DNA from 4 places in the Vibrio bathopelagicus genome. Region 4 is predicted to be linked to each of the others. Evidence: predicted binding sites of a transcription regulator. Region 4 holds the regulator's gene; each other region holds the start of a gene.
The links. Region 4 encodes CRP, which controls carbon source genes, mostly activating them, when cyclic AMP is high. Its sites were predicted from a motif close to TGTGANNNNNNTCACA; they were not measured.
Positions count from the first base shown of each region.

Region 1: a site for CRP is predicted at 1,811-1,826, ahead of mlc (sugar metabolism global transcriptional regulator Mlc). Genes of this name have one in related genera too.
Region 2: a site for CRP is predicted at 6,421-6,436, ahead of recB (exodeoxyribonuclease V subunit beta). Genes of this name have one in related genera too.
Region 3: a site for CRP is predicted at 5,089-5,104, ahead of deoD (purine-nucleoside phosphorylase). Genes of this name have one in related genera too.

Region 1 covers NZ_CP062500.1:2,476,196-2,484,103, forward strand. The annotation lists gene IHV80_RS10845 (chemotaxis protein CheV) at 1-349, opposite strand, end outside; gene mlc (sugar metabolism global transcriptional regulator Mlc) at 518-1,735, opposite strand; gene pyk (pyruvate kinase) at 2,056-3,504, shown strand; gene IHV80_RS10860 (patatin-like phospholipase family protein) at 3,648-4,862, opposite strand; gene cydH (cytochrome bd-I oxidase subunit CydH) at 4,904-4,993, opposite strand; gene IHV80_RS10870 (porin family protein) at 5,139-5,732, shown strand; gene IHV80_RS10875 (hypothetical protein) at 5,843-6,247, opposite strand; gene ptsG (PTS glucose transporter subunit IIBC) at 6,476-7,906, opposite strand.
Region 2 covers NZ_CP062500.1:771,808-779,715, forward strand. The annotation lists gene IHV80_RS03435 (YebG family protein) at 86-379, opposite strand; gene IHV80_RS03440 (LysR family transcriptional regulator) at 468-1,364, opposite strand; partial or broken gene IHV80_RS03445 (TDT family transporter) at 1,527-2,536, shown strand; gene recC (exodeoxyribonuclease V subunit gamma) at 2,664-6,140, shown strand; gene recB (exodeoxyribonuclease V subunit beta) at 6,533-7,908, shown strand, end outside.
Region 3 covers NZ_CP062501.1:1,803,753-1,811,660, reverse strand. The annotation lists gene IHV80_RS24250 (GGDEF domain-containing protein) at 1-1,054, opposite strand, end outside; gene IHV80_RS24245 (tetratricopeptide repeat protein) at 1,054-2,523, opposite strand; gene IHV80_RS24240 (IS1 family transposase) at 2,710-4,179, opposite strand; gene deoD (purine-nucleoside phosphorylase) at 4,262-4,972, opposite strand; gene IHV80_RS24230 (L,D-transpeptidase family protein) at 5,319-6,314, shown strand; gene IHV80_RS24225 (Lpp/OprI family alanine-zipper lipoprotein) at 6,433-6,699, opposite strand; gene IHV80_RS24220 (DEAD/DEAH box helicase) at 7,062-7,908, shown strand, end outside.
Region 4 covers NZ_CP062500.1:3,301,800-3,309,707, forward strand. The annotation lists gene IHV80_RS14815 (ABC transporter ATP-binding protein) at 1-671, shown strand, start outside; gene IHV80_RS14820 (TIGR02444 family protein) at 668-1,138, shown strand; gene IHV80_RS14825 (hydrolase) at 1,346-2,413, shown strand; gene IHV80_RS14830 (YheU family protein) at 2,522-2,734, shown strand; gene IHV80_RS14835 (phosphoribulokinase) at 2,812-3,681, shown strand; gene crp (cAMP-activated global transcriptional regulator CRP) at 3,923-4,555, shown strand; gene IHV80_RS14845 (DUF1338 domain-containing protein) at 4,732-5,523, opposite strand; gene astD (succinylglutamate-semialdehyde dehydrogenase) at 5,782-7,239, opposite strand; gene astA (arginine N-succinyltransferase) at 7,279-7,908, opposite strand, start outside.

The sequences.
Region 1 (7,908 bases), 830 kb from region 4:
TCGTATTCACGATGTTACGCACTTGTCCAACTAAGAAGCCTTGTACGGTTCGGTTGTATTCCGTGATGATCAAGTTATTTTCTTGAGTCTCATCACGAGATGGCGGGAAGCCAATCGCGCTACGCAAATCGATAACAGGCACCGATTCGCCACGTAAAGAAGCGACACCCGTAATATGATGGTGAGAGCCTGGTAAGCGAGTTAACACTGGCACTTTTAGGACTTCTTTCACTTTAAATACGTTAATCGCAAATAGTTGACGACTATTTAAGCTGAATAACAAGAGTTCCAGACGGTTTTCACCGACTAGTTTGGTTCTCTGATCAACCGAATTTAAAACGCCAGACATACAACACCTTAGTGACAAATAATAACTGAGGCTACAATAGCCTACTTCAATAGGTTAAAGCAAAGCGCCATTGCACAGAATGCTTAAACTAAGTACAACAAGTGACGTTATACATAGTTTAAGGAGATGATAAGAGTTCGGTAAGGCTGTAAGAAGAGTAAAAGAGGCTTAACCTTCAATGACTTTCATCAATAATTGACCATCGTACAAAGCTTGTTTAACAAGCGCAGCGCCTGGCATGGTTGCTTGTTTATAGAATCGAGATTCCACCAGCTCTAAATCTTGATGGTAAACCGATAAACTCTGCTCTTCGATACACTTTTGAATTGCAGGATACAACACGCTTTTGGCCTGATTGATAACACCACCCACCAAGATTTTCTCAGGGTTGAATAGGTTAATCACAATGGCAATCGCAGAGCCTAGGTAACGGCCTAATTGCTCAATCACTTCTACAGCTAGTGGATCCCCCGCCGCCGCGGCAGCGCAGATTTGTTCAATCGTGACATCCTCAAACACAGTAAGTGTTGATTCTTCACCATTGGCTAATCGCTCTTTGACTTGCTCACGGATCGCCTGCGAGCTCGCAACCGTTTCTAAACAGCCTCGGTTACCACAATGACAAAGCTTGCCCTCTCTATCGATCTGAATATGACCCAATTCACCGATGTTACCGTGACGACCTTGTAGAACTCGGCCATCTAGGATTATCCCAGCACCGACACCATGGTGAATCGAGATAAGAACTGAATTATCGTTATCTTGTGAGTGACCAAACAGCTTCTCTGCCAATGCCCAAGCTCGAGTGTCATTGGCAATAAAGACTGGTAGACCCGTTTCTTTGTAGATCTCAGGGCCCAACGCTAAGTTTTTAACGTTATAGTGCGGCATCTGCAGCACAATACCTTGCTCAGAATTCACGAGACCCGGCAGAGTAACGGCAATACTAGTGACCCTGTCAAGCTGTTCCGCATAGGTTTGAAAAAACTCATCAATTTCATGCAGAAGACGAGCAAGCACATCCTCTTGGTCACGTTCGTGAATATCAATTTTAGTATCGATAAGCACATCGCCACCCAGTTCATGAAGCGCGATCGTGAGATACCCACGACCAAGACGCATCGACAGAAACTGCCAACCTTCATTATTGGTTTGCAAACCCACAGCAGGACGTCCACGAGTCGTGGCTTCTTGAACCGTCGTCTCATGAATAAGGTGGGCTTCAATAAGTTCGCGGGTAATTTTAGTAATACTCGCCGGAGCCAACTCACTTTGCTTGGACAGTTCGATACGAGAAATAGGACCTTTAAGGTCAATTAGTTTATATACACGACCAGCATTGACCTGTTTGATATGATCAATATGGCCCGGTTGAGCCATGTACATTTTACGCTCCAGAAATCATCAACGGGTTAATTTTTTTACTTTGCGAAGTAATTGTGAAGTGACTTGGTATATCGCCGTGACCAGTATCACGTATATACATGAATCTTTGTGTATCTAGTCAAATAGTTTAAGAAAAATTAACACCCACATCGATAATTTGAGACTTAATTTTCATAAAAAAACATCGCGTTTGAGTCCTAAATTCAATAAATAACAGTAAATACAGAAATATCTTCCTAGCTCCCAATAAATTATCAATTAATGCATATACTTAATTCTGTCTTGTACAAGATTTTCTAGGTCTCACCTTCGGAGCATTCATGACATCAGAATTAAGAAAAACAAAAATCGTCACCACTTTAGGACCATCAACAGATAAAGGTAACGTCCTTGAAGAGATCATCAAAGCCGGCGCCAATATCGTCCGTATGAACTTCTCTCACGGCAGCAGCGATGACCATATTCAACGCGCTGAAAAAGTCCGAGCAATAGCGAAAAAGTTCGGCACTCAAATCGCAATCCTCGGCGACTTACAAGGTCCCAAGATTAGAGTGTCCACTTTTAAAGACGGTAAAATCCAACTCGCAGTGGGTGACAAGTTCACGCTCGACAGTAGCCTAGGTTTAGGTGAAGGCAATCAAGAAGCCGTAGGCCTCGATTACAAAGAGTTACCAAACGATGTATCAGCTGGCGATGTTCTGTTGCTTGATGATGGTCGTGTTCAATTAAAAATCACCGAAGTCGAAGGCTGTCGTGTTCATACTGAGGTCACTATTGGTGGCCCGCTGTCGAATAACAAAGGCATCAACAAAAAAGGCGGTGGACTTTCTGCTGAAGCGCTCACCGACAAAGACAAGCGAGACATCATCACCGCAGCTCAAATCCAAGTCGACTATTTGGCCGTGTCTTTCCCACGTAACGGTGCAGACATGCACTACGCTCGTCAGTTAGCACGAGAAGCAGGATTAGAAGCTCACCTTGTCGCTAAAGTGGAACGAGCAGAGACCGTTGCCACTGTGGAGAACATGGATGACATCATAATGGCCTCAGATGTCGTCATGGTGGCCCGTGGGGACCTCGGAGTAGAAATTGGCGACCCAGAGCTAGTGGGAGTACAAAAACAGCTTATACGCCGTGCTAGAGCGCTTAATCGAACAGTGATCACCGCTACTCAAATGATGGAATCGATGATCTCCGCGCCAATGCCAACTCGTGCAGAAGTAATGGATGTAGCCAACGCCGTACTGGACGGCACCGATGCAGTGATGCTTTCAGGTGAAACCGCTGCGGGTGATTACCCGGTTGAAACGGTGAAATCAATGGCCGAAGTCTGTATCGGCGCTGAAAAGATGGCGGGTATTAACAACCAGTCTAACTACCGTATTGACCGCACCTTTGTGACGGCTGAAGAAACTGTCTCTATGGCAACCATCTACTCTGCAAACCATATGGAAGGTATTAAGGGTGTGGTGACTCTAACCGAATCAGGTCGCACCGCTCTGATGATGTCGCGCCTAAGTGCTGATATGCCTATCTATGCGCTATCTCGTAATGAGGGGACGCTGAACCGCTGTACCTTGTATCGAGGAGTTACCCCTATCTACTTCGAGACAGAAGCCGAAGACAGCTTTGATATCGCTCTGTCTACACTCACTTGCTTGAAAGAGAAAGGATACCTTAAGTTTGGTGATTTAGTGATCGTCACTCAAGGCGACATTATGGATGTGGCGGGATCAACTAACTGTATGAGAATCCTACCTGTCACTTAACATGGTTGTATTTGATTAGGTCAGTTCGTTGATGAGCGATCCTACCAAGATCAAAAAAGGGTTATTGAACTAAGTTCAGTAACCCTTTTTTCACTTCAGAACATGCTTAGCGGTTTGACGTACTAACTTATCAACTTCGAGTATTACTTCTCAGCAATGCTACTCACCAACTGTGGCATATGTGAGCTGCGAGCGTTTTCCGTTGAAGTATAAGTTTCTACAAATCGGTAACCCGCCTCTAACCCTAAGTCGTAATCGTGCAGCAAATCTTCTTTATCGCTCATCAAAGAGCTCGACTTAAGCGGTTTACTGGGTGCAATTTGAACAACAAACGCATCGTCCGGTGGAGAATTCAAAAAGTCCTGAGTTAATGAGTAGGTCTGATAATGAACCATCAACATGTCAGCTAAGCCCGAATCAAACTTATCGCCAATCAAATGGCTTAAACGATAAATGTCATCTGCCCCAAACAGCCACCGTCCACCATTGAGCAGATCAAGGTGTCCTCTATCGCGCTTTTGCTCCTTTGAACGGAGAATTTGCTGCTGAAAGAATGACGTCCAATCGGTTTTCCATTGTTCCACTTTTTGTTGCCAATGACCTTGCACACTATCAAACGACTCTCGGAACCATTCTAACTCTTCTGCCGATATCGTCTTAGGCGCTTTCACTAAGGCTTGTTTACCTTGAACCTCATTGGATAGCTCTGCTCCCTCTTCCAATACTGGCTCTGTACGTATCACGACTATTGAGCGAGCTTGCCTACGCCATGCTTCTTGCACAGGAATAGACGCAGACACACCACCGTCAACATAAGCACTGTCACCAATAAAGATTTCATCATTGTACAAACGAGGAATAGCACAGGTCGCCATCATCACTTTGTACCAGTCTTCACCCATCAACGGAAAATAATGGTCTCGTAAATCTTTAGAACCAGTTACTGCTGCAGAGAAATGACGATCACCTAAGGTTTGTCGTCCCAAATCAAGATCAAGCTTATATGGGTAAGCCATGATTTGCTCTAAGGCCCACTCTAAACCTAAGTTCTGGCGATTTCGTATATAGGAGAACAGATTGAAGAATTCTGGAGCCGTCGTTAGATCAAGAACAAAAGAACGACCCAACCCTTTGTCACGGCACAGATAGGCACATAAGTTAAGTGCACCCGCTGAGGTGCCAAAGAATTCATCAAAGGGGTCAAAATTAGAAAGAAGAAATGCGTCCAGCACACCAGCCGTAAAAATACTTCGCTGTCCGCCGCCTTGGGCAACCAGTGCTGTTTTTCCAGCAACAAACTTAGCGTAGTAATCTAAGTCTATTGCCGAGTCGATATTGGTTATAATCCCACTATTCATTATTCCCTGAGTATAAAAACTCAGCCTCGCAATAGATGGTATTAGCTACCAATCGCAATAAAGCCAAATGAAAGAATGATGGTGTAGATTACTACTGTTATTTGTAGAGCATTTTTCAGATTATGGTCCATAAACACCTCTGGCTTATTATTAATTTGTCGAGTCTCTATTTAAGTATTATCAGGTGTGTGAAGTATCTTCAAGAATCGTCGAAATTAGTCGCACAATATTGATGTAACCATCACAATTAGTCAGCGTATGGATAAGGATATACTCATGAATAACAAAGCAAATATGATTGCGCTTGTTGCGCTAATTTCCGCTTCAAACTTGTATGCAGCACCGGAAATTATTATCACTCCGATGATCGGTTATACCGGAGGTGGTAGCGTCGAAGACCAGGATGGTAATAGTTATGACATGGAAGGTTCAGAAAACTACACCTTCGCTATTGAAACTCCGCTTGAGAAAGGTCGTATCGGCTTTTTCTATTCCAATCAGAGATCTGAACTAGAAACGCTCAACCTAAGCTCCTCAATTCAATACCTGCACCTTCAAAGCAGTATCTACTACCCTGCTTCCCCTGTATTGTCTGGATATCTAGGGTTAGGCCTTGGAGCGTCTTACGTTGATGTAGACTGGGCGAAAGATAAATATGGCTTCTCAACCTCGATCTTCGGCGGCTTGGAATACAAATTTAGCGACCGCTTAGCATTGAACACACAAGTACGTTGGTTAGGCACAGTTGTAGACAACGACACATCCGGTGTTTGTAACGTGCCGAGCAATGGCCAAGACTGCATTATCCGCTTTGATACCGACTGGATGAATCAATTCCAAGCCAATGTTGGATTGAGTTTTACCTTCTAGGTTGAGTCCCATATTGGCTCAATAAGCCTTTAGACTATAAGTATTCAAACTAAATGAAAAAACCAGCTTGATGCTGGCTTTTTCATTATAAAAACGGTTTTCAGTTCAACTTAGAACTTGTAGGTCACACCTAGTGCGCCACCTACTTGTAACTCAACACCTTTATACATGTCGAGTTCAGGATGAACTTGTGCGTAAGCATTCCAACCTTCGTAGAAATTCACTTTCACGCCTAACGGTACTCGCAAACCAAAATCATCATTCCATTCAGCCCAAGCACCTGCACCGACATACCAACTTAAAGGCGCTTCAGTTTCAAACTGACCGCGCTTAAAAATATAATCGAATGCTGCACCATCATTACCGACTGTGGCGCGATACTTCTGATCAAACTCAACAACAACACTTAGATCTTGATCGACGGCTAAGCCAACTTCTAAGTTTGGAGCTTCAGAAGCATGAGCTAGCGAGGCTCCGCTGCAGCACATAAGGCCAATTAGGTAACGAAGTTTCATAGTATTCTCAGACTGTTTTAAAAAACGGTAGATTACTTAAATCACAACGGATGTTGTCATCATAAAGTTAAAGATAAGAGGTACCTAAAGCGGACAATTGAGCATCAGAACATCAAGTTGAACGATAACTAATTGAGTGGAAAAGAGTAAACGTAGGAAGGAGTTCCATTGAGCAGAAAACAAAAAAGGAGGCCTTTCGGCCTCCTTTCAATCTATTGAATCAGTGAATTAACCGTTGTTACGGATCCACTCATCCATGTCTGTCTTAAGGTTGTCAGACTTAGTACCGAAGATAGCTTGTACGCCACCAGCAACTACAACAACACCTGCAGCGCCTAGTTTCTTCAGTTTGTCTTGGTCAACAAGAGCTGTATCAGCTACTGCTACACGTAGACGAGTAATACAAGCGTCAAGACCAGTGATGTTCTCTTTGCCGCCGAATGCAGCAACTAACTCACCAGCAAGCTCTGTACCAGTTGCAACGATTTCGTCTTCTGACTCGTCTTCGCGACCTGGAGTTTTAAGGTCAAGTGCTTTAATCACAGTGCGGAATACGATGTAGTAAATTGCAGCGTAAGCAATACCACATACAACCATTAGGCCCATCTTAGACGCGTGGCCAGATAGTACTAGGAAGTCGATTAGACCGTGTGAGAAAGATGTACCGTGTACAAAACCTAGAGTGTTCGCAAGAACGTATGCAGAACCAGCTAGTAGAGCGTGGATTGCGTACAGTACAGGAGCAACGAATAGGAATGAGAATTCGATTGGTTCAGTGATACCCGTTAGGAATGAAGTTAACGCAGCAGAAGCCATGATACCCATTACTTTAGCGCGGTTTTCAGGTTTAGCTGAATGTGCAATCGCGATTGCAGCAGCAGGTAGACCGAACATCTTGAACATGTAACCACCAGCTAGCTGACCGAAGCCATTGCCCGCTGCACGAGATGCGTCATCAGCAACTAGGTAACAAGTAAGAACACCGTTTTGAGTTTCGCCAGCAGCGTTTACACAAGTACCAGCTTCAAAGAAGAAAGGTACGTTCCAAACGTGGTGAAGACCAAATGGAATCAGAGAACGCTCAACGATACCGTAGATACCAAACGCCACTTGTGGGTTCTGGTGAGCAGCCCAATCAGAGAACGCAGAGATAGCGCCGCCAACTGGTGGCCATACTACAGATAGTAGGATTGCTAGACCAATCGCAGAGAAACCAGTGATGATTGGCACTGCACGCTTACCAGCGAAGAAGCCTAAGTACTCTGGTAGTTGAATACGGAAGAAACGGTTGAATGCCCAAGCAGCAACACCACCGACTAGGATACCACCTAGTACACCAGTATCGATTTTATCAACGCCCATTACACCAGCCATTACGCCAAGTGTAGCAGTCATGATGCCGTAACCAACGATAGCAGCTAGACCAGCTACACCATCGTTGTTAGTAAAGCCAAGTGCAACACCTACTGCGAACAGCAGTGCCATTTGACCAAATACTGAACCACCAGCTTGTTCCATTAAGTTTGAAACAATTTCTGGAATGAAAGGAAGATCTGCTGCACCGACACCTAGCAAAATACCCGCAACTGGTAAAACTGATACTGGTAGCATCAGAGACTTACCAACTTTCTGCAGGCTAGCAAAAAGGTTCTTAAACATGT
Region 2 (7,908 bases), 1.1 Mb from region 4:
TTATATTTCAATAAGTATAAAAAAACGCCAATAACGGACTCTAATTAGAGGCGTCATTGACGTTTTCTAGAAAAATATCAGCTAGTTATGCAGCATCTTCTTCTGCGTCTTCAACAGCTTCAAGTTTCTTTTCTTTTTTCGGAGCTGGTTTGCGCTTAGCACCTAATGCATAAAGAACTTCTTCTTTATTCTTCGCTAGGTACATTGCAAGTTCTTCTTGCTTGCCTTCATCTTCAACTAAATCGCTTTTGCTTAACAGTTCAAAAAGCTCATCAGCCATATCCAGCATTTTGTCGTATGCGTCAGCTTCGGCTTTAGAGGTAAAAGTCATTTTCTCTTCTCCGTTGCGTTCGACCACGTACTTGACGATAACAGCCATGGTTAATCCTCTAAGTTTGATAAATTTTACTGGCTTTTTATACAGTTTCTGATGTTAAAAGTCCAGTTGGAGCCCTAACAATGCGGCCTCAATCTTGATGTGTAGCCCAGTCTTCACAATAACTCATGAAAGATTTCAGCAGCGGGCTCTGGTATTTGTCTTTGTGTACCAGCATCCAGAAACGTCGTTTCATGTCGAGTGGCACATCAAGCGCTTTTACTCGGCCTGAATCAATCGCTCGTTGCGCCGCCAGTCGTGATAAACACGCGAATCCAAGATTGGCAGAAACCGAATTGATGATCGCCTCAGTAGTATTGAGCTCAAAAGATTCATACCAGTGTTCGATACGCGGTGCGACGGCACGAAGGAAAAACTCGCGAGTACCTGAGCCTGATTCACGTAGAATCCAGTTACTATCTTCTAAATCGCTTAAAGTCACTTTTTCTTTTGCAACGAGAGGATGTTGATTACTAACAATAATACACATTTCATCACTGCTAAACTGACTCGAAATGAGCTCAGGGTGTAATGTTTTTCCTTCAATTAGCGCGATATCAAGTTCATAATCCACCAACTTTTGGCAGATCAGCGCACTGTTTGAAATGAATAAGCTTTGATCCTGATGTTGAGTTCGTTCACGAAAGCCAGACAGAATAAACGGTGCGACCTGATTACCAATCGTGTCACTTGCGCCGACCTTTAGATTGCCACTTAAAGGTTGGTCATCACGGAACAAAACATCAATACCAGCAGCACGATGTAATATCTCATCCGCCAAAGGAAGAAGCTTTTGTCCCTCTTGATTGAGAATTAATCGGTTGTTGACCCGGTCAAATAGAGAGTGGCCTAATTGTTTTTCCATTTCGCCCAGCGCCATGCTGACTGCAGCTTTAGAGAGAAACAGCGCCTCAGAGGCAGCGGTCAATGTTGAGTGCTGAGTAATAGTAACGAACACTTTAAGTTGTTTAATTGAAATATTAGCCATCAGATTCCTAGTTTTACTCTGCTGGTGAAATGGATTTCGTTCAGTATTGGTGAACGCTTGTTACATATAATTGGATATTATTTAACGAAGCGCAAGCATATTATGGCTTCAACAAGCGAATGAGTTCACAAGTTTAGTGAATCAAGTTTAAGAGAGGCTGACATGATTCAACGTATTAAATATAGATTAACAGGAGCTCCAACACCCATGGCAGGGTTGGCACTAGCAATAGCAAGCTTAGGCTGGTGCTGGGATGGTGTATTGGTATCACAAGATATCTTACATACACCGGGTTTAGTTCAATGGATAAGCGCAGCGATTGCTGGGTGCTTACTTCTTGTTTTGGCTGTGAAGTTTTTGATTCACGGGCATCTATTGCGTGCAGATCTTGCTCACCCTGTAGTGGGAAGCGTTGTTCCAACATTTGCGATGGGTTGTATGGTTGTTTCTGCTTCTTTGGCTCCAATTTCGACCTTCCTCAGCGAAAGTGTTTGGCTAGCATCTGTTGCATTACATGTTGTGTTCTTGGTGAGCTTTTTATACCACAGAGCAAAACAGTTTGAGATTCACCATATGGTTCCTAGCTGGTTTGTACCACCAATCGGTATCGTTGTTGCGGATGTTTCTTTCTCTGGTAATCCAACTCTAGAGCCTGTTGCAAATGCTGTTTTGGTCTTTGGTTTGTTGATCTATGCGGTAATGTTGCCTGTGATGGTTTACCGTTTGATCTTCTCTCATGAAGTGCCAGATGCGGCGAAACCAACCATTGCGATTATGGCGGCACCAGCAAGCCTATCTTTGGCGGGTTACCTAACGGTTACGGCAAATCCTTCTCCAGTGATTATTGGATTACTATTTGGTATTGCGGTGTTGATGACGTTCATTATCTACGCAGCGTTCTTCAAACTACTTCGTTTACCGTTTACCGTTTACCGTTTAGCCCAGGCTATGCCGCGTTTACTTTCCCAATTGTGATTGGTGCAACGGCACTGTTTAAATTGGCAGCGTGGATGCAAGTACAAGGTATTGAAACGCATTACATCAGCCAAGTGTTCAATCTTGCGTATTTAGAACTTGTTGTTGCGACGCTAGTCGTGAGCTATGTAGCGATTCGTTACTACATGAACTACAAGCCTCATCGTGTTCTAAGCGCGGTAGGTAGTAGATTGTAAGAAGCAATAGTTCAAAAGATAAACGGACCTTAAGTTTTCAGTATTTCATAAGCTTATATTCCTAATCCAAACTCGGCACTTATGCTAATCTGGCTTTATATTGTGGCAAGATTAGCGTGAGTGCACTTTGTTTACTGTTTACCATTCCAATAAAGTTGATACTTTAAAAATTCTTCTCGTTCACTTAATCAAAAGTGACCCTTTAGCCAATCCCTTCGAAAAAGAGCAGATCTTGGTTCAGAGCCCAGGTATGTCTCAGTGGCTTAAGATGGAACTCGCCAAAGAGTTTGGCGTAGCAGCAAATATCGATTTCCCACTCCCAGCAACCTTCATTTGGGATATGTTTACCCAAGTGCTTCCTGATGTTCCTAAACGCAGTGCTTTTAACAAAGAAGCGATGACGTGGAAGCTGATGAGTTTGCTACCCGCGAAACTTGACCACCCTGATTTCTTACCCTTACAACGCTATCTTGAAAACGATGAAGATGATTCGAAGCTGTATCAATTAGCTGAGAAAATTGCCGATATATTCGATGGCTACTTGGTTTATCGTCCTGAGTGGATGGCGATGTGGGAAGCGGGAGAACCCGTTACAGAATTGGTAGATAGTGAAGGACAACAAGAGCACCCTTGGCAGCCAATTTTGTGGAAGGCACTCTACGAGCAAACCCTGTCTCAAGGCCAATCAAAATATCACCGTGGTAACTTGTATCACGACTTCATTGAAGCGTTAGCTAACCAACAAGGACAGCTACAACACTTGCCGAAACGTCTGTTTGTGTTTGGTATCTCGTCTCTGCCTCCTCGCTACATGGATGCCTTGAAAGCGCTGGGTGAGCAGATTGATGTTCATCTGATGTTTACCAACCCTTGCCAACATTACTGGGGCGATATTCGTGACCGTAAATACTTGGCTAGAGTGGAAGCGCAACGTCGTAAGCAGTTTGCTCTGGTTGATGGCTTGCCTCAGCTAGAAGGTGAAGTCTCACCATTGAAAGACGGTATTGAAGCCAACGTTGAAGATGAACTGCATACTAGCCAAGCGGTAGGTAATAGCTTACTCGCGTCTATGGGTAAGCTGGGTAGAGATAACCTGTTCTTACTGTCTCAATCAGACAGCGAAGAGCACGAGTTCTTTATTGATGTTGAGAGAGATAGTCTGCTGCATCAACTGCAAGCCGATATTCTCCAGTTAGAAGAGCACCAAGACGATCACATCTTAGACTCCAGCAACCATAAACAGGTAGTTGAACTTGGCGATCGCTCGTTGACCGTACACGCTTGTCACAGCCCAATGCGTGAGGTTGAAGTTCTTCACGATCAGCTGTTGGCGATGTTTGATGCCGATCCAACATTGAAGCCACGCGATATCATCGTGATGGTGGCAGACATCAATGCTTATAGCCCAGCGATTCAGGCGGTATTTGGTAATGCTCCGGGTGAGCGTTATATCCCTTACTCGATCTCTGATAGAACAGCAGATCAAGAAAGCCCAATTCTGACCGCCTTCATGCAGCTGGTCGCGCTACCGAAAACACGTTGCTTAGCCTCTGAGTTGCTAGAGCTATTAGAAATCCCTGCGATGATGGCACGCTTTGGTATTGACGAGTTTCAATTCGAGCAAGCCAAGCAATGGGTTGAAGAAGCGGGTATCCGTTGGGGTGTCGATGCTTCAACTGCGACAGAATTTGATCTACCTGCCACTGAGCAAAATACTTGGCTCTTTGGTATCCAGCGTATGTTGTTGGGCTATGCGATGTCGGACTCGGCAGGCTTGTTCGAAACTGAACACGCTCCAATTGCGGCTTATAACGAAGTTCAGGGTATTAACGCCGAACTTGCGGGTAAGTTAGCGCACTTTATTGACCGTATCACCCATTACCGTCAACGCTTAACTGAAACACAATCTATCGATATGTGGCGTGAAACCTTACTGCAAATGATTGATGATTTCTTTGCGGTTGAGCTGGAAGGTGAGGTGGTGCTTAAGTCGATTCGCGATGCACTTTCTCAACTAAATGAACAACTTGATGATGCCTTGTACGAACAAGAGTTATCGCCAAGCATCATCTATCAGTATTTGAACAATAAACTGTCGGGCGCGCGTATAAGTCAGCGTTTCTTAGCGGGACAAGTTAACTTTTGTACCTTGATGCCGATGCGTTCTATTCCGTTCAAAACCGTTTGTTTGTTAGGCATGAATGATGGTGTTTACCCGCGGTCAATGCCGCCAGAAGGTTTTGATTTGATGAATGGACGTACCCGTCCTGGTGATCGTTCTCGTCGTGATGATGACCGCTACCTATTCTTAGAGGCGATGTTATCGGCGCAAGAATGTTTGTATATCAGCTATGTCGGCCGTTCGATTCAAGACAACACTGAGCGAGTGCCGTCTGTACTGGTGTCAGAGTTGATTGAGTACTGCCAGCAGAACTATTGCTTAAGTGAAGACCAATCACTACCCAGCGATGATTCAGGCATCAAACTGACTCAAGCGATCAGCTTTGAACACACCATGACGCCGTTCAGCCCTGCAGCCTTTACACAAGGTGATGCAAGCTATGTGTTGAGCTACGCCAAAGAATGGCTTCCTGCCGCTAACCGTTCTGGTGAACGCAGTGGTGAATTCAATCGTGCTTTGGATGACTATTTGTTGGGTGCAACGTATCCATTGGAGCTAGATCTGGTTGAGCTACAGCGTTTCTGGCGCTTGCCGGTGCAATACTTCTTTAATCGCCGCCTAAAAGTGGTGTTTGAGCCACCGCTTCCGGTAATGGAAGACGATGAGCCGTTCGTGCTTAATGGCTTAGAAAGCTTCCAACTTAAGGATGCCTTACTGCAAGTGTTGCTAGACCACCCTGAAGGCGCAGATGAAGCGGTTCGCTTGTTTGTCACTGAGCAAAAAGCACAGGGTCGTTTACCGGTCGGAGCCTTTGGTGACATCGAATTTGAAACCAACCGTGTTCAAGCGGAAGACTTAGCTAAAGAGATTCGATTTGTGAGCGGATCACCGCAACAAGATCTCGAAGTTAATATCGAATTTGATGTGTTAGGCGAAGGCAAACCGGTTCGCTTGATGGGTTGGTTAACTCAAAACTATCAATCAGGTCTAGTGCGTTTCCGTAGCGGTAAAATACGCTCTCAAGATTATTTGGCAGCGTGGATTGATCATCTATGTTGCGCAGTGATGGGACATGGAAAAACGACCCATATTATTGGTTATGACAGAAAAGAGGGTGTTGTTCATCAAACGCTACAGCCTATCGGTGATGCGAAACAGGCGAAGAGCTTGTTGGCTGAGTTAGTACGATTGTTTTATCAAGGCATGACAGCACCACTGCCTTACTTCCCGAAAACCGCATTGGCTGGCGTTGAAGCGGGCTTTAGCCGTGGTAAGTGGGTCGATGATGAAGAGAAGTCGCTCAAGAAAATGGCCGATACCTTTAATGACAGCTTCGCTTTCACGGGCGAGGGGAGAGATACCTACATCTCACGTATTTGGCCTAAGTGGGACGATGAATTGGCTGCTGATTCGCGTATGTATTCAACGCTTGTGTTGCAGGCGGCAAGGTTGGCTGCAGCCGATCTGGAAGATCAGGAGTAAGTGGCTGTGATCGACAAGAACAATCGCGTGTGCGCTGAATTAATGAAAGACGAAAGAGAGTCGCTGGTAAGCATTTGGATGCTTGCTTTTAAGGTGAAGAGAAGCAAGGTACAGGAAATAAAGTGGCCGCCAGTAAATCATTATTAGTGTAGGGCGTTCGCTGTACGGCCACAGGTCAGAGGGACCATTATTCTGTGGTTCAAAGTAACGCATGAGTATAAAACTCGAATCGCGCCCCTGAACTCGTGGGCGCATAGTAGCGAGGCGATCCGAATTGATCCGTGAGAGAGATCGCACTAAGTATTAACAAATCAGCGTAGGACGTAAATTGAATGACGTTTTCCACGCTAGGTCACATTTGTAACAACATATTTATCAGAAGGCAGTAAGGCATGACGACCACAAGCAGTGTTCAGGTAATTGCTCCACAGACACTCAATACCATGACGTTTCCACTTCATGGCGCGCGTTTAATTGAAGCATCAGCGGGTACGGGTAAAACATTTACCATCGCTGGCTTGTATTTACGCTTACTGCTTGGGCACGGCATGGCTGCGCCGCAAGGTGAACTCGCGGAAGCTACCCGACACCATGAACCGTTGACCGTAGACCAAATTCTGGTAGTGACCTTTACCGAAGCGGCAACCGCAGAGCTCAAAGACCGCATAAGGAAAAAAATACGCGCTGCATATATATCATTTCGTAGAGGCGTTTGCGTTGACTCTAAAGATCAATTTATCAAGGACTTACTTGAAGAATACGATGATGCCAAGAGAGCATCCGCAGCCATAACATTGCTTAATGCCGAAAGGCAAATGGACGAAGCGGCGGTGTACACCATTCACGGCTTCTGTCAGCGTATGTTGACTCAAAATGCCTTTGAGTCTGGCAGCCGATTTGATAATGAGTTTGTGACCGATGAAAGCCACCTTAAAGCGCAAGTGGTAGCCGACTACTGGCGTAAGCAGTTTTACCCGCTGCCAATTCAACTCGCGGGCGAAGTGCGAAATATTTGGGGTTCTCCCGCTTCATTATTGGCTGACGTCAATCGCTACCTGACAGGATCTCCGCTAAAGCTAACCGTGGAAGCAATGTCGGGTGACTTACAAACACTGCACAACAAAAATCTAGATAAAGTGAAGCAACTTAAGGCGTTGTGGTGTGAATCTGAAGCGGACTTTTTAGCTTTGATCTCTGGTTCGGATGTGAACAAACGCAGCTATACCAAGAAGTCTCTACCGATATGGCTAGAAGCGGTGACGGCATGGGCTCAGAGCGACACTCATGATTACCAATATCCAGATAAACTAGAGAAGTTCTCACAAGCCACATTAATTGAGAAAACACCAAAAGGTACTGCTCCTCAACACGCGGTGTTTGAGGCTATTGAGAACTTCTTAAATTCTCCTGCAGACCTGAAAGCCCCATTGTTGGCACATGCGATTACCCACTGTCGAACTATGCTAGCCAAGGCTAAACAGCAAAAGCAGTGGCTATCGTTTGATGACTTGTTGACTCAGTTATCTGCGTCGATTGACGTTGATGAACAGTCATTGCTGGTGGAAAGAATTCGCACGCTCTACCCGGTGGCGATGATCGATGAATTCCAAGATACCGATCCGCTGCAATACAGCATTTTTAGTCGAATCTATCTCGATAATCCGCAGTGCGGCTTGTTTATGATCGGTGACCCAAAGCAGGCTATTTACGGATTCCGTGGCGCAGATATCTTTACCTATATTAAGGCGAGAAACCAAGTTAGTGCTCA
Region 3 (7,908 bases), on a different replicon from region 4:
TGAGTTCTCTATTTTCTTGTTCAGATAAGATCAGTTTGAGTTTCAGTTCGAAACGAGAGAGGCGACGCAATTGACTTGCACCAAGCTCACTGATTGGAATCTGCTTCATCAAGTCTGTTTCTATGCGGTAGCCTTTCTTCTCATAGCTCAGCGCCTCTTGGAAGTGGCCTTGATTCATACAAACATCACTCAATGAATCATAGAAACGTTTTGCGAGCACAGGTGACGAGTAGTCTTTCACTCGTTTGTCTGTGCTCGATAAGATCATACTTGCGTATTCTTGCTTATTGATTGCACTTAAGCTGCGTGCGAGCTCTAAGCGAGTCATGGTGGTTAACCAGCTTGCTTGTGTATTCTTTGCTGAATATTGAACCTTAGATAGGCAGCGCAGTGCTTCATGGTACTTTTTCTTTGCGCGAAGCACTTTGGCTTGATAAAGCGCTATCTGTGCAGTTAACAACTTGTTGCTGACGAGAATGCTCAGCTCTTCACATTCGTTGAGCAAATCCGAAGCCGCCGTAATACGATTGAGTAGCAGAAGGCTCGCCACCATATGCAGCTTGAACTTAAGGCGAAGTGAACGACTGCTTATTGCGTGATCGATGCTGTTGATTTTTTGATAGTAGCGTAGTGCTCGTCCGTGATCACCATAGGCGTCGCACAGGTTGCCCATTCCCAAAATAGCCATCACGTACTCATCAATGTAGCCGTGTTCAACAGCGATTGACGATGAACTGACGAATTCATTCAATGCCGAGGTGTAGTCACCAATTTCGACGAGACGATCACTTAGGCTGGTTTTCACCGTAAGGATGTCTTCGATGTCGGTAGGCAAATGGAGCAGGTCGAGTGCCAACCTGAGTTCGTCGATGCTGGCTTGATTTTGTTGCAACTCAGCACGGTATTCCGAGCTGATGATATAGCAGTGGGCTTGTTCTGTTTTGGTTGTCGAAACGTGCTGGCGAATGTGATCCCAGAATATGATCGCTTCTTCGCCCGATACCGATGACGGATCTAAACCAGCGTCAGTGATCTTACTTAATAGCGTTTCCATCAAACTCTTACCTCGGCATCATCTTCTTCTAGTTGTTCAAGAGTGAACGGGAACGTCAAAATGTCATTGAGGCTGACGGTAGGCTTTGAACCTTTTAATCCTTTTCGATGCCAAGGGAACATATCAAGCATAGTAGTTAGAGTTTTGAAGGTTTGCTCTGCCGCCTCATCTTTCTCGGAAAGCATCAGTGCGACACGTTCAGAGCTCAGCCTTGAAATGAAATCGTTTTGATTACATAGGGTATGAGCGATTTCGGTACAGACATCTAAGTAGTCGGGGTCTACGTGTTGAAACATGATGATGCTGTGATTCGAGCGTTTGAGCTCTGTTTTGAAGAGAACCAGTTGTTCCCACCAAAACGTCTCAGAGACAACAAAAGAAAAGTGTTTCTCTGGATCGTATTCATGTTGACCGCGAATTCGGTTTATAAGCTTTCGGGCTCTCTGCTCAAGTTGGCGTTTTGAGCTTCGCGCTTTATCTAGGCCGACACGTGTAGTTTGTTCACGAAGCATACCGATAGAATATTGACGGTATTTCTTAAAGGCAATTAATGCAGCTTTAAAATCTTGGTTTTCTTCTGCAACCAAAGATTGTTGATAACAGATCTGGCTCAGCAATTCACCGTTGTCGAACTCGTTTGCAGATTGTTCAGCAAGTTTGAGTAATTCAGCGGCGTGTTCAGGTCTTTTTCTCAGAAGTTCTAATCGAGCTCGACTGATATAAGAGTGCGCCTTCATCCAAATTAGGTTGTGCTCGACTGCAAGTGTATGTGCTTTGGCTGTCGCTCGTTCTGCGTCGTCTAAGCGTTCTAAGCCAAGCAGAGCAAGGCCTCTAAAGTCCCAGACTTCTGCATGCCAGGTGTTATCTTTATGTTCTTTAAGTGCTTCTTCCGCCCCATCCAGTACCGATAACATCTCGACGTAATTGTTGAGCAGGTAGTAATCCCAAGCGAGCAGTATTCTCGCCTTGCCCTCTAACCAGCCAATTCGGCTAATGTTCGCCACTTTCACGGCGAGCTGGTGGGTTGAGCGGGCTAGCTTGTATTCGTGAGTCATTCGCCAAATATTGCCGAGGCCAATCAAGCATTCAATTTGTATCTCAACTTCATCAACCAGCGCTGATTGTTCTAAGGCATTGATCCAAAACTGTTGAGCTGAATAATATTTGGCTTGTCCCCAGAACTGGAGCGCATGTAGGTGAAGGATTTCAGGGAGGAAAAGGTCGGTCTCTAAGCGGTTCTGTCGTTTGTAGGCCTCTTTGATGTGCTTTAAACCTGTCTGGTAATCCATCAGGTTCCAGCAACATCTTGCCATCAGCATCAGTGACTGGATCGCGCCCTCTTCAAACAGAACTTGCTCTGATCTGACGAGGCACTGTTGTGCAATCTCAAGGATCACCAACGGTTCAGAGTCGACACGAGTTTTGAGTTGTTCTAGTTCTGTTTCAAGAAGGTACTGATTTTTGTCCAAGGCTTAGATCCATAATTATCGAACATATTGATAACACAATCATTATAAGAGTGTGATTTAGGATAAGCACTAATTATCTTTCGTAGAGCATGTAAGGAGCATGTATCTTTTCCATTTATGGGTGTTACCTCATGTTGTTGCTTTAAAATCAATGAGTTCCCAAATAAATGTCTAGTTTATAGCTGTCTATGAAAGTAGTTGCTTTAGGGTTAATGGCTGCTCAGTTACGCCTAAACGCTGTGCCGCAGTTAGCCCTTGCTTATCTTGGTAGCACAGATTGTGCCAAGCTCTGAATATGTCGAGCAATGGAAGAATGCCACCGGGACGAAGTTTACGTCTAGGCTCATTAATGAAGCTATCAAACAGAACTTGGAAGCGTTGTTGATAGAACTTAGTTTGTTGAATGGATGCAGTGTTAAACCACTGTTTTGGTTCTGGATTGTTACCTGTTAGGTAGCAAATACCTTTCTGGCTATCACCTTGATTGGCAATAGCCCAACGATCGCGCCACCAACTCATGTGTACAATGTCGATCTTTTCAAAACTTTGATCGTCTTGCCAGCCAGGATCTTCCTCTACATACATAAGGTCAATATTTTGACTCTGTATGCGCGGCAAGCAAACGCTTAGGGCGGCAGATCTTAGTAATGGGTCTTGTGGCATATAAATGGCGACATGCTTATTCTCGTCACACATATCCAACACATGTAAGAAGTGTGCATAGGAGGTATAAGGCGGTCGAATGAGTGCTCCTTTAGACGGGTAGCTAAACGTAGTGAGGTTACCCATAGGGTCTTCAACGTTGCCTCTCGCAAGAATCACTTGGTACTGCTGTTCAATGCGTTCTTTAAGCTTGTCAGAAGGTTGAGGAAGTTCGAGATTTGCCTCAGACGAGTGCTCTTTTGAGACAAAGCGTGCCACATCATCGTAAGGGTTGTGGTCAACATTTCCCGTAGGCTCTTCATTCTGAGAGTAATTGACATGCTGGCAAAGGATATAGCCCGAATGTGCTTCGCCCGTTGCTATCCAGACCACACCGTTATTACTTTGTGGTTGTAAGCGCTGATAATGGGAAGCAAATTGATAGTCTTTGGCATGATTAACCCATCGAGCATCGATCATCGCTAATTTGCGACGACAACGGCTGGCGATATGGTCAACATGATCATAGAAAGTCTTTGGGTTGATCTCTAACTTTCTACAGATTTCACGTACGGAATAGCCCATGAACAATAAGCCCATGAGGTTCTCTTGAAACTGAAGTTTTTTATTGGATCCAGACCACTTATCAACGAAGGTTGATTGGCAATCTTTGCATCGATAACGCTGCCTGTCACCGCTGTAACCGAAGGCATGATAAAGATGTTTGTGGGTATGAACCGATAGGCCAAAGTTATCGCAATCATCATTGCGGCAAGCAGGAAGGCCATCGCTGTGAAGTTGTCTCAGGCGATGAAGTTCGCTTAACACTTCACGATTGTTAAGTAAGGGGGGGAAAGCTCCACATTCACGACAAACCATCGCTGGACGCTTAGGGTTAGCGTGTTGCAAAACATATCGTTTTGCATCGCTCAAGCCAAAGTTGTCACACGCCAATGTTTTACAAAAGTTGAGTTGCAAACCATCCGCATCTTTTGGCAGCTTGTCGTTAGACACGATCTCCCCCTCGGGATTATTTGAGCAGCCAAATGAGCTTGGCTGCGGGGTAACGCTTTTCAATGTATCTTTTATCAAATCGTTAGATGTTGATTGCAGTCTCTAGAGCAACTTTCATCATGTCGTTGAAAGATTTTTGACGCTCTTCTGAGCTTAGTTTCTCACCACGGATGATGTGGTCAGATACTGTTAGGATTGTTAGCGCTTTAGCACCAAGATCCGCAGCAACGCCGTAGATACCAGCCGCTTCCATATCAACACCAAGGATGCCTAGTTTTTCCATTTTTTCGAAAAGGTCAGCTTCTGGAGTGTAGAAAAGGTCAGCAGAGAATACGTTACCAACTTTAACTGGAACTTCTTGAGCACGTGCTTGGCTTACTGCTTCTTCTAGAAGACCGAAATCAGCGATAGCAGCGAAGTCATGGTTGTTGAAACGAATACGGTTTACTTTTGAGTCAGTAGAAGCACCCATACCGATAACAACGTCCATTAGTTTAACGTCGTCACGTACTGCACCACAGCTACCTACACGAATAACGTTTTTCACACCGAACTCAGCGATAAGCTCGTGTACGTAGATGCAGCATGATGGGATACCCATACCGTGGCCCATTACAGAAACTTTCTTACCTTTGTAAGTGCCTGTGTAACCAAACATGTTGCGAACGTCACAAACTTGCTTCACGTCATCAAGGAATGTTTCAGCAATGTATTTTGCGCGAAGCGGGTCGCCCGGCATAAGTACTGTTTCTGCGAAATCACCAGCTTGAGCATTAATATGAGGTGTAGCCATGGTCGTTCTCCAAAGTTTAAACGGTAATTATAGGAACAGGATTTAATAAATTACCGATTCTGTTGAATTGAATTCGTTTTGTTGACGCAATATTAGCGAGTTAAAACGAGGTTCCATGAGACTTTAGTCACAAAATAGATCCAACATTATAGTTTTATTAATATTGATAACCAAATATGTTGAAAGCTTAAAGGCAATCGATTTTGTATGGGTAATTTGCAAGCTATCTACAGATAAATCTCAAGATACAAACCTATTGCATATTGGTTTGGAGGCAACAATACATTGTAGAGACGTTTGATCAGCGATAATCTAAACTTTGATAAAAGACAAACCAAGGAATTGTATGTCGTATTGCGCTAACTTGATGCCTTTGCTCGCTATGAAAATACAGCTGCGCAAGATTGCTTTGCTTACTGTGAGAACGACTTTGTTCCCTCTGGTAACAACTCTGCTTGCAGGCGCGATGACTTCGTCGTGGGTGTCTGCTGCAACTTTTGAGTTGCCACCGACAGAAAGTCGTATCGTGGGCAGAATACAGCAACACGAAGTTGCGGCGGGTGAAACGTTGGCTATTATTGCAAAGCAATACGATATTGGCTTTCTCTCTTTGATGGCGGCAAACAAAGGGGTCGATCCTTTTCTTCCTGCTGAAGGCTATGTGTTAAGCATTCCTAGTCGTCTGATTCTGCCGGACACTCCGAGAAAAGGCATTGTGATTAACCTTGCTGAGTTGAGGCTGTACTACTTCGAGCCTGAGAAGAACCAGGTGCATGTTTTCCCAGTCGGTATTGGTCGAGTAGGGCGTGATACTCCCGAGATGATCACCAAGATAAGCCAAAAACGTCCAAACCCGACTTGGACTCCTCCAAACTCAATCCGCAAAGAGTACTTAGAGAAAGGGATAGAGTTACCAAGAGTGGTTCCTGCTGGGCCTGAAAATCCTTTAGGTGAATATGCATTGCGACTTGCTTATGGTGCTGGTGACTATTTGATACACGGTACCAATAAAGACTTTGGTATTGGCTTGCGAGTGAGTTCTGGGTGTATCCGTATGGAACCTAAAGATATTGAGTGGCTTTTTGAACAGGTGAGTCGTGGTGAACAAGTCACAATAATCGACGAGCCGATTAAGGTGTCTTTAGAGCCCGATAGAAGTGTATTTGTTGAGGCTCACGAACCATTGACGCGAAGTGATGGCTCTAAGAAATTACTACAAATCCCTGTTGAATTAAAATGGTGGCTTGAAGACGCAGATCTTCCTAATTCAAAGGCGAAAGCGGTGATCTTTGCTCAAAACGGTGTACCTGTTGAAATCGCACCACCTGTGATTGAGTTTTAAAAACGAACCATCCCTCTCTCAATAAAAAAACACCACCTCGAAAAGAGGTGGTGTTGTCAATTTACTGCATGTATATACGTCTTTTGAAATCTACAGCTTCATTGAGCTTCTATCTCAATTACTTAGTGTAAGACTCAGCAATGTTGTCGATACGGTCGTTAGCACGATCCGCTTCTTCTTTTGCTGCCATAGCCGCAGCTGATGCTTCTTGAGCTTTCATTTCAGCAGCCGCTTTGTCACTCTTAAGTGCTTCTACTTCGCTTGTTAGTTGAGCAACTTGATTCGTTAGTTGATCCATCTCAGACACTGCAGCTTCTTCTGGCTCAGAAGAACAACCTGCTAGAATGAACACAGAGGCTGCAGCTGCGATTAACGTCTTATTCATAAGAACTCCTTGCTTATTTATCATCAAAAGATGCGCTATACATTCTTTATCATATAGTCGCTTCATTAATGATTGTAGCGACAAATTTTTTAACTGCAAAAACAATAACTAAAGAAATTGCTAAATTTTTGAGCTAATTAGCTAGGTATCACAATCTGTCTCACTTTTGAGATGAAGTGGGTGGCGCGGTAATAATACAGTGAAAAGGTGAGTCACCCCTTTGTTAGCAGTGCATATAATATTCTGGTTAACATTAGATAAAGGGATAAATTTACTGTGATCTCTATCCTTATAAAGTACTTTCGCGGTATCATGTCACGTTAAATTAATTTTATTCAATACCATCATGACTGGAGAGTCCTTTGCACTTTAAAGATTTAGGCTTAGATAACCGCTTACTGAAGAACTTAAAACATTACGACTTCAAGAAGGCGACAGAGATCCAATCAAAAGCGATCCCTGTTGCTATTGCTGGTAAGGATCTATTGGCTTCATCAAAAACGGGATCAGGAAAAACATTGGCGTTTGTGTTGCCGATGATACATAAAGCATTAAAAACAAAAGCGTTTTCTGCTAAAGATCCTCGTGGTGTAATTTTGGCTCCTACTCGTGAGCTAGCAAAACAAGTTTACGGCGAGCTGCGTAGCATGCTTGGCGGTTTGTCTTACGAAGCAACACTTATCTTGGGTGGTGAAAACTTTAACGACCAAGTTAAAGCTCTACGTAAGTACCCTCGTTTTATTGTTGCGACTCCAGGCCGTCTTGCGGATCACCTAGAGCACCGCTCACTGTTTTTAGATGGTGTTGAAACGCTAATCCTTGATGAAGCTGACCGCATGCTAGATTTAGGTTTCGCACCTGAATTACGTCGTATTGCGAATGCAGCTAAACACCGTCGTCGTCAAACGTTGATGTTCTCTGCAACGCTTGATCACGCGGAAGTGAATGGCATTGCAAATGAAATGCTAGATGCACCTAAGTGTATCTCAGTGGGCGTTTCTAACGAACAACACCTTGATATCACTCAGAAGTTCTACCTGTGTGACCATCTAGATCACAAAGAAGCGATCTTGGATCGTGTGATTGAAGAAGCTGAATACCGTCAGGTGATGATCTTCACTGCAACTCGTGCCGATACTGATCGTTTAACGGATAAGTTAAACGAGAAGAAGCTTAAAGCAGTGGCATTGAGCGGCAACCTAAACCAAA
Region 4 (7,908 bases):
GCTTCCAAGGTGAGAAAGCACTCGATAAAGTGGCTCCTTTTTCGGGTGGTGAAAAAGCACGATTGGTACTGGCTCTGCTGGTATGGCAAAAACCGAATCTATTGTTACTCGATGAACCAACCAACCACTTGGATCTCGACATGCGTCAAGCGCTGACCTTCGCGCTGCAAACGTTTGAAGGTGCGATGGTTATCGTATCGCACGACCGTTACTTACTGCGTGCAACAACCGATGACTTGTACCTAGTACATGACCGTCAGGTTGCACCATTTGATGGTGATCTTGACGATTACTATAAATGGCTAACTGAACAGCAAAAAATTGAACGTAAAGAAGCGCAAGCATTAGCTCCGGCTAAAGACAGTGCAAATAGTGCGGCATCGAAGAAAGAACAAAAGCGTAAGGAAGCCGAGTTCAGAAAACTGACCGCACCTATTCGCAAACAATTGACTCAGTTTGAAAAGAAAATGGATAAGTTGACGCTTGATCTTGAAGAGGCTGAACAGCAATTATCTGACACTTCACTTTATGAAGCTGAAAATAAGGCTAGACTGAATAAAGTACTCGCTCTGCAAGCGAGCAGTAAATCACAGCTAGAAGAAGTTGAAATGGATTGGATGTCCACTCAAGAAGAGCTTGAGCAAATGGAACAGGAAATGGATAGCTTATGAGCCCAGAGCACGCCCCGATATCACTAACACTGGAACGACTATGGCAATTTAGCCTTCAGTATTACAGTGTGCGTGGTGTAAAGGATGCGTGCTTAGCTTTACAAAACCAGTTCCACGGCAACGTCAATCTACTGCTGCTTCTCAAATGGCTTGATGAGCAGCAATTGTCTTTTGCTGAAGAAGAGTGGCACAAAGTACAGCAGTGTTTAAGCCGCTCTGAAACTCTTCTTCATAGCTATCGAGAGCTGCGTAAGCATCTCAAACCTCAAGTCGTCGATTCTCTCTACCGCGAAGCACTCCAGTTTGAGCTGCAGCTAGAGAAGCAACAGCAATCTGATCTCGTCGACTGTATCAACTCTCTGCATCTCTCTGGCAATCAACAATCGCCACTCGCGTTTGAATATTGTCGGCTACTCGGCGCAGAAAACCTCTATGATGCTTTTTCTGAACCAGCCCCTCAGCCTTAACTCGTTACCTTTCCCTTTTATTCCATCAAGATCCAAGCTTAACCTCGATATTATTCAATCAGTTACTCATGGCGTGTTTTTTTAGCCCGTCTCTGTGAAACCCTTGCGCTTATGCCGAGAATCAACCAAGCTCAAATAAAAACGTGGGCGTTTCGCTAAAAGCTCAACACTTTATCAAAGCCCATAAAAGAAGCATGGACTGTTTTTATGACAATATTTACCGCTGCAGCTGGTTTATCAAATCCTCACCTACAAACCTTGGTGCCACGATTTATTAGAAAGCAGGCGTTGTTTGCTCCTCAATGGCAAACCTTAGAAACACCCGATGGTGACTTTCTCGACCTTGCATGGAGCGAATCCCCCGATGGTGGCAGGCCCAGTAGTGACAACTCGAGTAATGACCATCCAAGCAGTGACAACCCAAGCTCTGATAACCTAAGCTCTGACAAACTAAGCTCAAGCAAACTAAGCAATAAGCCCATCTTCATCCTATTCCATGGATTAGAGGGGAGCTTTGAGAGCCCATATGCCAATGGACTGATGAACGCGTTTGCTAAGGATGGTTGGTTGTCCGTGATGATGCACTTCAGAGGTTGTAGCGGAAAACCGAATCGCTTGGCTCGAGCTTACCACTCTGGAGAGGTCGAAGATGCTCGCTTCTTTTTGAGACACCTGCATTCAAGATTTCCCAATAACCCTAAGGTTGCGGTTGGCATCTCGCTGGGCGGCAACATGTTGGCTAATTATCTCGCCGACTACGCAGATGATCCGTTAATATCAGCGGCTACAATTGTCTCTGCGCCCTTTGACCTTGCTTGTTGCTCAAGTCGTATCGAACAAGGCTTTTCCAAACTCTACAAAAAGTACCTGCTCAATTCTTTGAAATCGAATGCGTTGAAGAAGCATAAGTTGCTACAAGAGAAGATTGGCATCTCAGCGGAAAGCATCAAGAAGATCGACAAGCTGTATGAGTTTGATGAACGAATCACTGCACCTCTGCACGGGTTCAAGAATGCACAAGACTATTACGCACAATGTTCAGCCTTGCCTAAATTGAATCGGATTAAACTGCCGACTCAGATCATTCATGCCAAAGACGATCCTTTCATGACCGATGATGTGATCCCAAAATTCGTTCTGCCCGATAACATCGATTATCGACTGTTTCAAAAAGGTGGGCATGTTGGGTTTATTACTGGCAGCACACTCAAGCCAAGGTTTTGGTTAGAAGAAGCGTTGCCTGCCTACTATGAAAGTATCCAAGATTCGGCATAATGACCGAGCCTTAGTAAATAGAAGTAAAAGTATTACTAAGCACACTCATTTCCACATCAACAAACATATCTATGAACATATCCATGAACATAAAAGAGAGAAGTATTTATGATCATCCCATGGCAAGACATTGCGCCAGAGACACTGGAAAACCTCATCAAAGAATTCGTGCTACGTGAAGGCACAGACTATGGTGACGTAGAGGTTTCACTGCAAAACAAGATTGACCAAGTGAAACATCAATTAGCCTCAGGAGAAGTCAGCATCGTGTTTTCTGAGCTCCATGAAACCGTTGATATTCAAGTCACAAAACGCTTCTAGGCTGCGCTCATAAAGGAGCCGTGTTATAGTGGTAAACGATTGCTAACAAGTAAGTTACTCAAAAGACAAGGGTTGTCATGTCCGCTAAACATCCAATTATTGCGGTGACGGGTTCATCTGGAGCCGGCACCACCACCACCTCAGAAGCCTTTCGTAAAATGTTCAATATGATGGACGTGAAGGCTGCTTGGGTTGAGGGGGATAGTTTCCATCGCTTCACTCGCCCAGAGATGGATGTCGAGATCCGTAAAGCGCGCGAGCAAGGTAAGCACATCAGCTACTTTGGTCCACAAGCTAACGATTTTGGCGCATTAGAAGAGTTCTTCCGTCAATACGGTAATGAAGGCACGGGCAAAGTCCGCAGCTATCTACATACCTTCGATGAAGCCGTTCCTTACAACCAAATGCCCGGCACTTTTACGCCATGGCAAGAGATCCCTGAAAACTCAGATGTGATGTTTTACGAAGGCCTTCATGGTGGCGTAGTCGATGGCGACATTAACGTCTCGCAACACGTCGACCTGCTGATCGGCATGGTACCTATCGTAAACCTAGAGTGGATCCAGAAATTCGTTCGTGACACACGCGATCGTGGGCACTCTCGCGAAGCGGTGATGGACTCTATTGTTCGCTCAATGGATGATTACCTTAACTACATTACCCCGCAGTTTTCGCGCACTCATATCAACTTTCAGCGTGTCCCAACCGTAGATACATCGAACCCACTGAACGCCAAAGGGATTCCTAGTTTAGACGAAAGCTTCGTTGTTATACGTTTGCGTGGTATCAAAAACGTCGATTTCCCTTACCTTTTGGCAATGATTGATGGCTCATTTATGTCACGTCATAACACGCTTGTGGTGCCAGGAGGTAAAATGAGTTTTGCTATGGAGCTCATTGTAAGGCCAATCCTACAACAACTAATCGAAACCGGAAAAATAGGTTAACAAAACGTCATTCTGGTTGATTACTTTTCATACCGTGATCATGTGCACAATTTTGCGTAAAAAATCGTAGCTTGGTCACGATTAAAATCAAGAAATAGTACCTGAAAAAGGATACTATTCTTAAACGAAACACAAGATAGCTTGCAGCACTCAACGAGTGCTCTTATCCTAACTGAGTCAATTCAGGCTTAGCTAAAATACGGAAAGCGGCAAGCATACCCTGCAGAGGAAGTGAGATATTATGGTTCTAGGTAAACCTCAAACCGATCCAACATTAGAGTGGTTCCTTTCACACTGTCATATTCATAAGTACCCTTCAAAAAGTACTTTGATTCATGCTGGTGAAAAGGCAGAAACCTTGTACTACATCGTTAAAGGTTCTGTGGCTGTTCTTATCAAAGACGAAGAAGGTAAGGAAATGATTCTTTCTTACCTAAACCAAGGCGACTTCATCGGTGAACTTGGACTTTTCGAAGAAGACCAAGAACGTACTGCGTGGGTTCGTGCTAAATCTCCTTGTGAAGTAGCTGAAATTTCTTTCAAGAAATTCCGTCAACTTATCCAAGTGAACCCAGATATCCTGATGCGCCTTTCAGCGCAAATGGCAAACCGTCTACAAGTAACTAGCCAAAAGGTTGGTGACTTAGCGTTCCTTGACGTAACCGGTCGTATCGCTCAAACGCTACTTAACCTAGCGAAACAGCCAGATGCAATGACTCACCCTGACGGCATGCAAATCAAGATCACTCGTCAAGAGATTGGCCAGATCGTTGGTTGTTCTCGTGAGACAGTAGGTCGTATCTTGAAGATGCTTGAAGAGCAGAACCTAATTTCTGCACACGGTAAGACTATCGTGGTATACGGCACTCGTTAATCTCGATTGACTGAGCCAAAAATTTGAAAGCCACCAAATGCGAATTTGGTGGCTTTTTTGTTTTCTAAAGATCAGATGCGGGAACCGATATTAGAGATCGGACTTCGCTCTTCTAAAGTATCTCGAAGCGAAGCTTACCCGCATCTCTAGGGCAAAGCCCATACTCGTATCTTTCTTTAACCGTTGGTGCTTTCAAAGATCTTGTCAGCCGATGCTGCGACAAATCCTGTATAAAGCTCACCATTAGCCATCGCATAACGCTTAGCGAACTCATAGAAGCCACCAGGAATCATCTCATTGCCTTCAACAAATGAAACTGGGACTTTGTCTGCCATTGTTGATGATTGCTCTAATAAGACCTCTGGAGAGCCTTTAACCTCACCACCAGACGCATTGATAGTGAAGCCTGATTCACTCAGATAATCATTCACTGCCTGCACTTCATCAAAAGTATCAAGTTGGTTCACACTCACCGTAAAGTGGTTTGCACCGTAGCCATGAGCTGCGAGCCAAGAAGCGTATTCACTCTCTTTTGCTAGTACTTGGAAATCCGCGAAACTCAGATCCCAAAGGCGACCACCAAACAAGAACTCATGACCTTGAAGCTTGCTTGCGTCTACTTGCTCAACCAACTTAGCAACGATCTGTTGTAAGTCATTTGAACACTCTTCTACCTTCAACTCACTAATGAACACTTTCGGTTGGTTTGGGTCTGGGTGCTCGTAGTGCTTAGCCACTAGCTTCTTGCTCTCAAACAAGTAATCGCCACACGCCTTGTAACCCAATTCAAGGAAAGGCTTGGCCAGTGTTTCAATACCTAGCGGTGCTACATTGAAAGTACGCAGTGCAATGTGATCATTAATCAGAGCTTCGTCTTCTTTCAGCAAGTGATGTACTTTCTCAGCCGATGGACAAAGCCTGTGAATGTAATCGTCCCATAGTGATTTAAAGAGTAGATCGGGCGTCATGGTGACTCCTTGTCAGAGGTTCTAGCAAGCTAGTAATTTGGATTAGAAAGGGAGAGGCTGGACATAGAGTCAGCAGCCATCAGCCTGTGACATACTTGTTCTATTATTATTTACCGCCCAATCGAGGTGTCGGACGTGGGTGAAAATAGGAAGCGATAACACTGCTTCCTTATTACACAATTAACCAATGAAGCTGTTATTCATGAACCTAGAGCTCATAAGCCTATGATTCATGAACTTATAGCTTAAGAGCTTAAACTAAAGCTCAATACCTGGGCTAAATGTCGCTGGCAGTTGAGTTTCACCACCTTCCATTGACGCCATTGGGTAAGCACAGTAATCAGCCGCATAGTAAGCACTTGGGCGTAGGTTACCTGAAGCACCCGGGCCACCAAATGGTGCATCACCACTTGCGCCTGTTAACTGGCGGTTACGGTTAACAATACCCGCACGGATATGGTCAACGAAGTATTCCCACTCTGAATCGTCTGTTGAAACTAGGCCTGCAGACAAACCAAAGCGTGTGTCATTAGCCAGTTCCACTGCTTGCTCTAGCGATTGGTAACGAACCACTTGCAGCAATGGGCCGAAGTACTCTTCATCTGGCAATTCAACAATGTTAGTTGCATCGATAATACCCGGAGAAACAAATGCCGCTTCGCCCGCTTTTGCTTCTACTAGGCTTACACCACCTAACGATTGCAGATTAGCTTGCGCGTCCAGAATGAACTTAGCCGCCGCCTCAGAGATTTGTGGACCCATGAAGGGTGCTGGCTCAGCGAATGGCTGATCGACACGAATCTTCAAGGTAGCCGAAACTAACTTATCAAGCAGTTGATCACCCTTATCTCCAACGGGAACATACAAGCGACGTGCACATGTACAACGTTGACCCGCACTGATGAAAGCCGATTGGATAATGGTATAAACCGTCGCGTCAGCATCACCAAATTGATCACTGATCACCATTGGATTGTTACCGCCCATCTCTAGCGCTAGCATCTTGCCCGGTTGACCAGCAAATTGACGGTGAAGGATATGACCAGTATTAGCACTACCTGTGAATAGTACGCCATCAAGGCCTTTAGCATCAGCCAGTGCGATGCCTGTCTCTTTGGCACCTTGTACTAGGTTAATCACGCCAGCAGGAAGGCCAGCTTCTTGCCATAGTTTCATCGCAAACTCACCCGTCCAAGGCGTCTGCTCTGACGGCTTAAATACCACGGTATTACCCGATAGCAGAGCTGGGACAATATGACCGTTAGGTAGGTGACCTGGGAAGTTATAAGGGCCAAATACCGCCATAACGCCTAATGGACGATGACGCAGTACGATTTGGTTGCCCGCCGCTTCACGCGAAGCCTCACCAGTACGTTCGTGGTAAGCACGAATAGAGATAGCGATTTTACCCGCCATTGCGCCCGCTTCAGTGCGAGTTTCCCAAATCGGTTTACCCGTCTCTTTTGCAATAATCTGTGCAATCTCTTCGCTGTTCTCTTTTACCTTCTCAGCAAAGTTCAACACGATCGCTTCACGCTCTGCAAAGCTCAGTTTTTTCCAAACTAAGAACGCGTCACGAGCCGCTGCTACTGCAGATTCAACCTGCGCTGGTGTTGCACTATCGCCTTGCCACACCACTTCATTGTTGTATGGGCTTACTGATGTCATGGCGTCGCCTTGACCTGCCACCCACTGCCCTGCTATCCACTGAGTCATACTTCTATCCTTAAAATCTTCGACAGATAATCGCCGCTCTTACTGAGCCAACATGCGAACGAATTCGCCTTCTTTTACTTCAAGAGCGCTTGCTACTTCAGATGATAAAATCACTGTGTCGCTTGCTTGGTCATACGCACCTTTCGCGGCTACTGCGCGGAAGTTCTCAAACGAGGTATTACCAATTAGGAAGTCTTTAGAGCTGGAGTGCTCTGCAATTTGAACCTGTGCTCGAATCGCATGACGCACTGATTCAATGTTTCTTAAATCACACTCAACCGTCGGGCCTGCATCAAAGATGTCGACATAACCACGGTTAGTAAAACCTTCACGTTCCAGCAACTTAAGTGCAGGACGTGTATTATCATGTACCTCTCCAATCACCGCCTGAGCCTCTTTGCTCAGTAGGTTCACGTAGATAGGCAGCTTCGGCATTAGGTCAGCAATGAAGCCTTTCTTACCAATACCAGTTAGGTAATCTGCAAGCGTGAAATCAATTGAGAAGAAGTGCTCTTGCAGCCATTGCCAGAAAGGAGAATTACCTTCCGCATCGGATACACCACGCATCTCAGCAAAAATCGTTTTAGAGAAACGCTCTGGGTGCTCAGACATGATCAGGAAGCGACACTTAGACATCAAACGACCATTCAATCCACCACGGAAAGCTGG